One region of the Luteimonas sp. gir genome, then DNA from elsewhere that is predicted to be linked to it. Evidence: predicted binding sites of a transcription regulator. Region 1 holds the regulator's gene; the other holds the start of a gene.

Region 1 (4,982 bases):
TGCCCGCCCAGGTCGACGAGCAGCTCGCGTGCCTCGAGCACGAAATCGGCGGCGATGTCGGGCGAGAACTGCATCGCTCAGAGTCCCAGGCGCGAGAGCAGGTCGTCGGCGTCGTCCTGGCCGACGGTGCCGGTGTCGAGCCCGGCAACGGCCGGGCCGACGGCCCGCAGACGGTCCTGTTCGCCGTCGGCGGGCGGCAGCCCGAGGGCGCCGAAGCCTTCGTGCACGCCGCGCACGATGCCGGCGACGCGGCGGATGATCTGCCCGCCCAGGTCCTGGTGGCTCTGCGCCAGCGCCATCTCGCGCAGGTTCTCGCGCAGCGCGTCGATGGTCGCGGTCTGCGCGGCGTCCAGCGTGCCGGCGCGCAACTGGGCGACGTGCGCGCGGCTGTCCTCGATCAGATCGAGCGTGCGGTGGGTGGCCTGCTCGGTCATCGTCACCACGTGGTCGAGGCGGGCGCAGGCATCGTCGAGCCCACCTTGCGCGGGTGCGGCCGGCAGCGTGTCGAGCGCCTGCGCCAGTTCGCGCGCCAGCCGGCCCAGGCCGTCGACCAGGGTGCGTGCGCGGGCGGCGGCGAGTGCGTCGACCTGCCGACGCCAGCCGGCCTCGTCGCCGCGTTCGAGCGCTTCGAGCGCGTCGTGCAGCAGCCCTGCGAGCTGGCTGCGGTCGGTGGTCACCGCGACGGTGGCGGTCACGCCGCGCCTCCCAGGCGCTCGAAGATCTTGCCAAGCTTCTCCGACAGCGTCTGCGCGGTGAACGGCTTGATGATGTAGCCGTTCACGCCGCTCTGCGCCGCCTCGATGATCTGCTCGCGCTTGGCCTCGGCGGTGACCATCATCACCGGCAGCGCGCGGAACTTGGGGTCGGCGCGGATCGCGCGCAGCAACTCGATGCCGGTCATGCCGGGCATGTTCCAGTCGGTGATGACCAGGTCGACCGCATCCTGGCGCAGCACGGCCATCGCGCTGTTGCCGTCCTCGGCTTCGACGGTGTTGTTGAAGCCCAGGTCCGACAACAGATTCTTGACGATGCGGCGCATCGTCGAGAAGTCGTCGACCACGAGGATACGGATGTTCTTGTTCAAAGCGGGCTCCACGGGTGGGGCATCAGTCGGCGTTGCCGATGCCGGTATCTGCGAGTTCGAAGGCGGACAGGCGGCCGCGCAGGCGCACCACGGCCTGGCCGTGGATCTGGCATACGCGCGATTCGCTCACGCCCAGTACCGCGCCGATCTCCTTGAGGTTGAGTTCCTGTTCGTAGTACAGCGACAGCACCAGCTGTTCGCGCTCGGGCAGCAGGGTGATCGCCGCGGCCAGTTCCCGGCCGAACTCGCTGCGTACCAGGTGTTCCTGCGGCGTCGGTCCGCCGTCGCGGTTGGCCGGCTCGACCTCGCCGTGGTCCTCGACGTGCGAGTCCAGGCTCAGCACCTGGCCGCGGGCGGCGTCTTCGAGCAGACGTTGATAGTCGGCCAGCGGCATCTGCAACTTGGCCGCGACCTCCTGGGCGCTGGCGGCGCGGCCGCTGGCCTGCTCGATCTCGCGGATTGCGGCGGCGGCTTCGCGTGCACGGCGATGGACCGAGCGCGGCACCCAGTCGCCGCGGCGGATCTCGTCGATCATCGCGCCGCGGATGCGGATCGAGGCATAGGTCTCGAACGAGGCGCCCTGTTCGGCGTCGTAGCTGCGCGAGGCCTCGAGCAGGCCGATCATGCCGGCCTGGATCAGGTCGTCGATCTCGACGCTGGCCGGCAGCCGCGCAGCGATGTGATGGGCGATGCGGCGCACCAATTCGGCATGCACCACGACCGGATCCGGCGCGCTGGCGCGCTGGACCGCCTGGTACTGGCGGGCGGCGGCGTTCATGCGGCCGCTCCCTGGCGCAGCAGGCGATCGACGAAGAATTCGACGTGGCCACGCGGCGCGGTCGGCGCCTGCCAGCGCGCGACGCGACGTGCGATCTCCACCAGCGCTTGCGACGACGGGCTGCCCGGGTAGGCGCGCACCACCGCCTGCTGGCGCTGGACCGCGGCGCGCAGCCACTCGCATTGCGGCACTGCGCCCAGGTAGTTCAGCGAGACGTCGCCGATGAAGCGCTCACACACGCGCACCAGCTTGTCGTACAGCGCGCGGCCCTCCTGCGGGCTGCGTACCATATTGGCGACGACCTGGATCCGGTCCAGGCCGCGCTCGCGCGCAAGCACCTTGATCAGTGCATACGCATCGGTGAGTGAGGCCGGCTCGTCGCAGACCACGACCACTGCGTCCTGCGCGGCCTGGCAGAAGGTCAGCACCGAGTCGGTGATGCCGGCGGCGGTATCGACCACCAGCACATCGAGCTCGCGCTCAAGCTCGTTGAAGACGTTGACCAGGCCGGCATGCTCGATCGGACGCAGCTCGGCCATGTGCCGGCGGCCGGAGGCGGCGGGCACGATCAGCACGCCCGCCGGGCCCTCGATGATCGCCTCGTCGAGCGTGCAGCGCCCGGCCACGAGGTCGGCCAGCGTGAAGCGCGGCGACAGGCCCAGCAGCACATCCAGATTGGCCAGGCCCAGGTCCGCGTCGAGCAGCATCGTGCGCTGACCCATGCCGGCCAGTGCGATGGCGAGGTTGGCCGACACGTTGGTCTTGCCGACGCCGCCCTTGCCGCCGGTGACGGCGAGGGTGCGGACGGGCGCGAACGGGGCGGGGGCGGGCAGGTCAGGCGACGGCATGGTGGGACTTCTGGGCGTCGGGGTCGTGGAGATCGTGCGTGGGGACGATCGGCTTATCGGCATCGCGGCGGAGATCTTCAAGCCGCAATGCCAGATGGGCGGCATTGGCGCGATGCAGGTCGTCGGGAATGCGCTGGCCGTCGGCGATCCAGGTCAGCGGCAGGGCGTGATCGACGGCGACCGACAGCACGCTGCCCAGCCGCCCGGTCTCGTCGAGCTTGGTCAGCACCGCGCCCTGCGGGCGGGCACCCTCGAAGCGGCGGACGACTTCGTCGAGGTCGGCGAAATGGGTGTTGGCGGGCAGCACGAGCAGGGTGCGGATCTGACGCGCGGCGCGCAGCCAGTGCAGTTGGCCGGCCAGGGCGCGGTCGCGCTGACTGAGCCCGGCGGTGTCGACCAGCACCAGCCGGTAGTCGCGCAGGCGCTGCAGCAACTGGACCAGCCCGGTCTCGCTGTCGGCCTCGTGCACCGCGATGCCGAGCTGCCGGCCGTAGCTGTGCAGTTGTTCGCGGCCGCCCACGCGCACGGTGTCGGTGGTCACCAGTGCCACGTCGCGGGCCTGGTGGCGGGCGACGTACCGTGCGGCGAGCTTGGCGATGGTCGTGGTCTTGCCGGCGCCGGTCGGGCCGACCAGCGCGATGACCCCGGCCTCCTCCAGCGGGTCGATCGGGCAGATCGGCAGGCGCTTGGACAGCAAGGCCAGCATCAGGCCGCGGACGCGGTGGGCCGGGGTGTCGGCCGGCACCTGCAAGGCGATGTCGCGGGTGATGCCGGCATCGAAGCCGTAGTCTTCCATCAGTTCCATGACCTGGCCGCGGGCCGGGGACCCGCGCAGGCGCTCGTCGGTCAGGCGCGCCATCTCGCGCTCGATCATCTGCCGCATCTGCGCCAGTTCCTCGCGCATCTGCGCCAGCTCGCCGTCGCTGCTCGGCGCCGGCGGTGCGGGCACGGCGACGAGGGCGGGCGGCGTGGCGACCGGGGCCGGCGGCATCGAGGTATGCGCGATGGGCGCGGCCACATCCGGCGCGGGCGCGGGCGGTTCGGGCGGCGCCTGCGACGGAATTCCGTCGTCTTCGGCGGCCCATGTCGCCGCGGCGGAGCGACGGCGCCCGAGCAGCTCGGCAAACGACGGAAATCCGGCGCCGGCGTCCGCGAGCTCGGCGTGCAGGGCCTCGGTGATCGCTGCGGGCGGCGGGTCGGCGACTGCCGCATGGACCACCGCCTGTGGCGGCGCAGCCGCCTCGGCCGGTGCCAAGGCACGCAGCCAGCGTTCGGCGGGCGAGTCGTCGCGGGCGTCGGCGGCCTGCGCCTGCGGCGGCTCGGCAGGCGAGGCGGCCGGTGCCTCGCGCCGCTGGGCCTCGTCGAGGGCGCGCTGGACCACGCTTTCGTCGTAGTTGCTGGCCGCGACAATCTCCACGCCCTCGTCGGTGCGGCGATTGGACAGGATCACGGCATCGGGCCCGTGCGCGGCCCGCACCATCTGCAGGGCGCTGCGCATGTCGGCGGCGACGAAACGGCGGATGTTCATGGGCGGCGGCCGGAGATGAGGAATGGGGCATGCGGCCTGGCGCAGGCGAGGGCACTGCGCCGGTCGGGGCGGCCTTGGGGGGCGCTGGGGTGTCGTGCGTGCATCGTGCGTTCTCCGTGGCGGGGCCCTGCGTTCACCAGTCCCCAGTCCCTACAACAAAGTCCCGCGCTTCAACTGATCGTCCCCAGCAACTTGAGCCGCTTGTCTTCGGGGACTTCGGTGTAGGCCAGCACCGACAGGGTCGGGACGCTGTGCCGGACCAGACGCGCGAGCGCGGCGCGGACCTGGCCGGGGACCAGCACCACTGCCGGTTCGTTCCTGGCCTCCTGCTGGCCGGCGCAATCGGCCAGGCTCTGCTGCAGACGTTCGGCCAGGCCCGGCTCCAGCGCAGCGCCGGTCCCTTGCGCGGAATCCTGCAAGACCCGTTCCAGCGCGGGCGCCAGCGTGTAGACCGGCAACTCGGGCGCCGGGCCGGCGATCTCCTGGACGATGAAGCGGCCCAGCGCGGTGCGGACCGCGGCGGTGAGTTGACCGGGGTCCTGGGTGTGCGCGGCGTGCTCGACCAGTGCCTCGGCGATGCGGCGCAGCTGCCGGACGGGAATACGCTCGACCAGCAGGTTCTGCAGCACCCGGACCACCACCGCCAGCGGCAGCGCCTTGGGTGTGAGGTCCTCGGCGAGCTTGGGCGCGCTGCGCGCCAGGGTCGCCAGCAACTGCTGGACTTCCTCGTGCCCGAGCAGTTCG
Region 2 (4,982 bases), on a different contig from region 1:
GCAGAAGGTCAGCCTCGATGACATGCCGGCGGTGCAGCACCTGGGCGAGATCCGTTCGCAGCTGGGCGAGTACCGGATGTACGAGCTGGCGCAGCTCAGCCGCCTGGACGAGCCCGATGCGGTGCGCGATTACGATCAGCGCCTGGCTGAGATCGAGAAGATCATTGCCGAGCAGCGCGCCCTGTACGAAGCGCTGCCGCTGGTCGACGACGAGCGCGGCCTGTACGACGCGATGACGGCGCGCCTGGCGGCGTACTTCGCCGCGCGGCGTGAGATCGAGCAGGCGCTGGCCGTTGGCGACGGCGAGACCGCGCAGACAGTATCCGACGCGAAGTCGCGTCCGCTGCGCCGCGACCTGTTCGAGTCGATGGCCGCCCTGGCCCAGTTCAACGACCAGCGCTTGAGCAGCGACATCGCCCAGGCCAACGCCGTCTACCGCAGCAGCCTGCTGGCGATGATCGCTGGCATCGTGATCATCGTGCTGCTGGCCGCGGCGATGGCGATCGCGATCTCGCGGACGCTGTCGCGCTCGGTCGGCAGTGCGGTCAAGGTCGCCAACGACGTGTCGGACGGTCGCCTGGATACCCAGATCGTCGTCGACCGCAACGATGAGGTCGGGCAATTGCTCGGCGCCATGCAGCGCATGCAGGGTCAGCTGCGCGCCGTGATCGATGCCCAGCGCGGCATGGCACGTGCGCATGAGGACGGCGCGATCAGCTATCGCATGGACGAAAGTGCCTTTCCCGGCGACTACGGCATGATGGTACGTGAGACCAATGCGCTGGTCGGCTCCCACGTCGCAGTAAAGATGCACCTGATCGAGGTCATGCGCCAGTATGCGATCGGCGACCTGACGCCGGACCTGGAGCAGTACCCGGGCGAGAAGGCGGTGCTGACCGAAACCATGGCCACCGTGAAGGCCAACCTCGGCGCGATCAATGCCGAGGTCAAGGCGCTGGCCGGCGCGGCCGCACGCGGCGACTTCAGCGTCCGCGGCGATGCGGCCCGGTTCCAGCACGATTTCCGCGGCATGATCGAGGACCTCAACCGGCTGATGGATGCCGCCGACGGCAACCTCGACCAGCTATCGCGGCTGCTGCAGTCGATCGCGGCCGGTGACCTCACCGCGCGCATGGACGGCGACTTCCACGGCGTGTTCGCCCGCATGCGCGACGACGCCAATGCCACCGTCGCCCAACTCACCAGCATCGTCGCCCGCATCCAGGGCGCGTCGGCTGCGATCGGCACCGCGTCCACCGAGATCGCCTCGGGCAACGACGACCTCTCGCGCCGCACCGAGCAGCAGGCCGCCAACCTGGAGGAGACCGCCGCCTCCATGGAGGAGCTCACCTCCACCGTCCGCCAGAACGCCGACCATGCCCGCCAGGCCAACCAGCTCGCCCAGGGCGCCGCCACCGTCGCCTCCCAGGGCGGCGAGGTCGTCGGCCAGGTCGTCTCCACCATGGCTGAGATCGAAGCCTCGTCGCGCAAGATCGCCGACATCATCTCGGTCATCGACGGCATCGCGTTCCAGACCAATATCCTCGCGCTCAACGCCGCGGTCGAGGCCGCACGGGCCGGCGAACAGGGCCGCGGCTTTGCGGTCGTGGCCTCCGAGGTCCGCACGCTTGCCCAGCGCAGTGCCAATGCCGCCAAGGAGATCAAGGGCCTGATCGAGGACTCCACCGGCAAGGTCGCCAGCGGCGCCGCGCTCGCAGGACAGGCCGGCACCACGATGGCCGAGATGGTCGCCTCGGTGCAGCGCGTGACCGACATCATGGCCGAGATCTCTGCCGCCTCGCAGGAGCAAGCGGCGGGTATCGAACAGGTCAACCAGACCATCGTGCAGATGGACGAGACCACCCAGCAGAACGCGGCCCTCGTCGAAGAAGCCTCGGCCGCCGCGCGGGCGATGGAGGAGCAGGCCGCGGGCCTGGCCGATGCGATCGCGGTGTTCCATATCGAGTCCGCTCACGTCAGCGCAGCCACCCGCCGACCTGCCGCCGCGGCGGCGCCGAGCGCTCTGGCCGCCCCCCGCCCAGCGCCGCCTGCCGCGCCCGCCAAGCGCCCTGCCCCTGTGCCCACCCGCAAGGCGCCAGCGGCGGTGCTGGAGACCGACTGGGCAGAGTTCTGATCGCCAGGCCCGGCCGGCCCACCCCGTCGCACTGGGGTCGGGGCGGCCGGGCACGCGCCTGTCGGCACACACGCCTCAATCTCGACGCAGCGCGGCCGATACCGGTGGCAGGCCCACTCCTGCCACCCTCATGAATTCCGTCGCCGCCGTGCTCCGTGCGCTGTCCGATCTTTCGATGCAGCGCAAGTTCCTGCTCCAGACCGCGCTCGTCGCGACCGGCATCATCCTGCTGGCCGTCGTCGCGGCCCGGGTCCAATTCGTGGACCTCAACCAGTCCCGCAAGGACGGTGTCGCATCGCAGGTCAAACTGGCGCTGGGTGTCGTAGAGGAGTACGCCAGCCGCGCCGAACATGGCGAGCTGACCCTTGAGCAGGCCAAGGACCGCGCCCTGCGCACGCTGGCGGCGATGCGCTCGGACAACGACGTCGACTACTTCTTCGTCACCGACGAACGCCCCACCGTGCTGATGCACCCGATGCGCGCGGACCTGATCGGCAAGGACGTGTCCGGGATCACCGATACCGATGGCACGGCCATCTACAGCCGCTTTGTCGAAGTCGCGCGCGCCGGCGGCGGCAACGTCGACTACGTCTGGGCCAAGCCGGGCGAGGACGAACCGGTGCACAAGACCTCCTACTCGGCGTTGTATGCGCCGTGGGGCTGGGTCGTGACCACCGGCGTCTATCTCGACGATACCCAGTCCCAGGCGCTGACATTCACCGCGATCATGACCGTCGTCGGCGGCCTGCTGGTGCTGCTCAACGCCGGGATCGGCTGGCTGATCGGCCGCTCGGTGCTCGAGCCGCTGGGGCGGGCGGTGAACGCGATCCGCGGCGTGGCCCACGGCGACCTGAGCATCCGCACCGGCCACCAGGGCCGCGACGAGATCGGCCAGATGCTGCGCTCGACCGACGAGATGGTGCACATGCTCGAGCGGTTCTCCGAACAGACGCGCGAGATGATCCGCCAGCATGCGGGCGACGACATGCGTCACCGGATGCCGGTCGACTTCCCGGGCGTCTACGGCGAACTGGCGTCGGGCATCAACACCATGATGTTCGAGCACTTGGACGCATTCGTCGAGGCAATCGAGATCCTCAACGAGTACGCCAACGGCGACCTGTCGCGCGACGCGCGCCGCCTGCCTGCCAGCCGCGCGGTGCTGCACGAGGCGATGGACGCCGCCAAGGCCAGCCTCATGGCGATCAACGGCGAGATCAACCGGCTGGCCGCCGCGGCCGCCGCCGGCGACTTCTCGGTCCGCGGCGACGAGAGCCGGTTCCGCGACGATTTCGGGCGCATGATCCAGAGCCTCAACGCGATGATGGCGGCCAGCGATCGCAGCCTGAGCGAGCTCTCGCGGCTGCTGCAATCGATCGCCGCCGGCGACCTGACCGCGCGTATGGACGGCGACTTCCACGGCGTGTTCGCCCGCATGCGCGACGACGCCAATGCCACCGTCGCCCAGCTCACCGCCATCGTCGCCCGTATCCAGGACGCGTCGGCTGCGATCGGCACCGCCTCCACCGAGATCGCCTCGGGCAACGACGACCTCTCGCGCCGCACCGAGCAGCAGGCGGCCAATCTGGAAGAAACCGCCGCCTCGATGGAGGAACTGACCTCCACCGTGCGCCAGAACGCCGACCACGCCCGCCAGGCCAATCAGCTCGCCCAGGGCGCGGCCACCGTCGCCTCCCAGGGCGGCGAGGTCGTCGGTCAGGTCGTGTGCACGATGGCCGACATCGAGGCCTCGTCACGCAAGATCGCCGACATCATCTCGGTCATCGACGGCATCGCGTTCCAGACCAACATCCTGGCGCTCAATGCCGCGGTCGAGGCCGCACGGGCCGGCGAACAGGGTCGTGGCTTTGCGGTCGTCGCCTCCGAGGTCCGCACGCTTGCCCAGCGCAGCGCCAACGCTGCCAAGGAGATCAAGGGCCTGATCGAGGACTCCACCAGCAAGGTTGCCAGCGGCGCAGCGCTCGCAGGACAGGCCGGCACCACGATGGCCGAGATGGTCGCCTCGGTGCAGCGCGTGACCGACATCATGGCCGAGATCTCCGCCGCCTCGCAGGAGCAGGCGGCGGGTATCGAACAGGTCAACCAGACCATCGTGCAGATGGACGAGACCACCCAGCAGAACGCGGCCTTGGTCGAAGAAGCCTCGGCTGCTGCGCGGGCGATGGAGGAACAGGCCGCCGGGCTTGCCAATGCGATCGCGGTGTTCCGTGTCGATACCGCCACCGCGTTGCTGCAGGCAGTGGTGGACGCGGCCCGCCCGCCGGCCCCAGGCCACGCGCTGCCCTGATCGTCCAGGCCCACCCCACGCATGACGGCAAGGACGATGGCGCCTGCAGACCCGCTCCATCCGCTGGACGACGAAGCGCTGTCGCGCTACATGCTGCGCGACAGTGCCGACATGGGCCGGGTGCTGCGCAGCCTGGTCGAGACCAAGGCATTGATCAGCGGCAGCCTGATGCCAGGCGACCTGTCTTGCCCGACCGCACTGCTCGCGGTCGGCGACGACGGCACGCTGGTACTCGACGCCAGCCGGCAGGACGCCCTCAATCGCAGGATTGCGACCTGCACCCAACTCGTCTGCGATACCCGGCTCGACGCGGTGCAGATCCGTTTCCGACTCTCGACGCCATTGCCGATGCTGCACGAGGGGCGCCAGGCGTTCGTCGCATCCTGGCCCGAGGCGCTGCTGCGCCTGCAGCGACGCGATCTTTATCGTGTCGTGCCACCGCTCGATGCCGGCGTGACGCTGCACCCGGGGCATGGCGACACCCCGGCGGCGTCATCGGACGACGGCCTGCGGGTGCTGGACCTGAGCGGCGGCGGGCTC

What was found. The regulator FliA, encoded in region 1, starts transcription of late flagellar genes. The targets are predictions, from matches to a motif close to TAAAGTTTNNCNNNCNNNGGCCGATAA.
Region 2: the regulator FliA is predicted to act here: its motif matches at 2,210-2,236, upstream of WAF18_RS15155 (methyl-accepting chemotaxis protein).

What each region holds. Positions count from the first base shown of each region.
Region 1 covers NZ_JBBAXQ010000008.1:157,561-162,542, reverse strand. The annotation lists partial or broken gene WAF18_RS11935 (Hpt domain-containing protein) at 1-74, opposite strand, end outside; gene WAF18_RS11930 (protein phosphatase CheZ) at 78-695, opposite strand; gene WAF18_RS11925 (chemotaxis response regulator CheY) at 692-1,084, opposite strand; gene WAF18_RS11920 (RNA polymerase sigma factor FliA) at 1,107-1,862, opposite strand; gene WAF18_RS11915 (MinD/ParA family protein) at 1,859-2,710, opposite strand; gene flhF (flagellar biosynthesis protein FlhF) at 2,697-4,238, opposite strand; gene flhA (flagellar biosynthesis protein FlhA) at 4,409-4,982, opposite strand, start outside.
Region 2 covers NZ_JBBAXQ010000013.1:101,934-106,915, reverse strand. The annotation lists gene WAF18_RS15160 (methyl-accepting chemotaxis protein) at 1-2,134, shown strand, start outside; gene WAF18_RS15155 (methyl-accepting chemotaxis protein) at 2,265-4,442, shown strand; gene WAF18_RS15150 (flagellar regulator YcgR PilZN domain-containing protein) at 4,479-4,982, shown strand, end outside.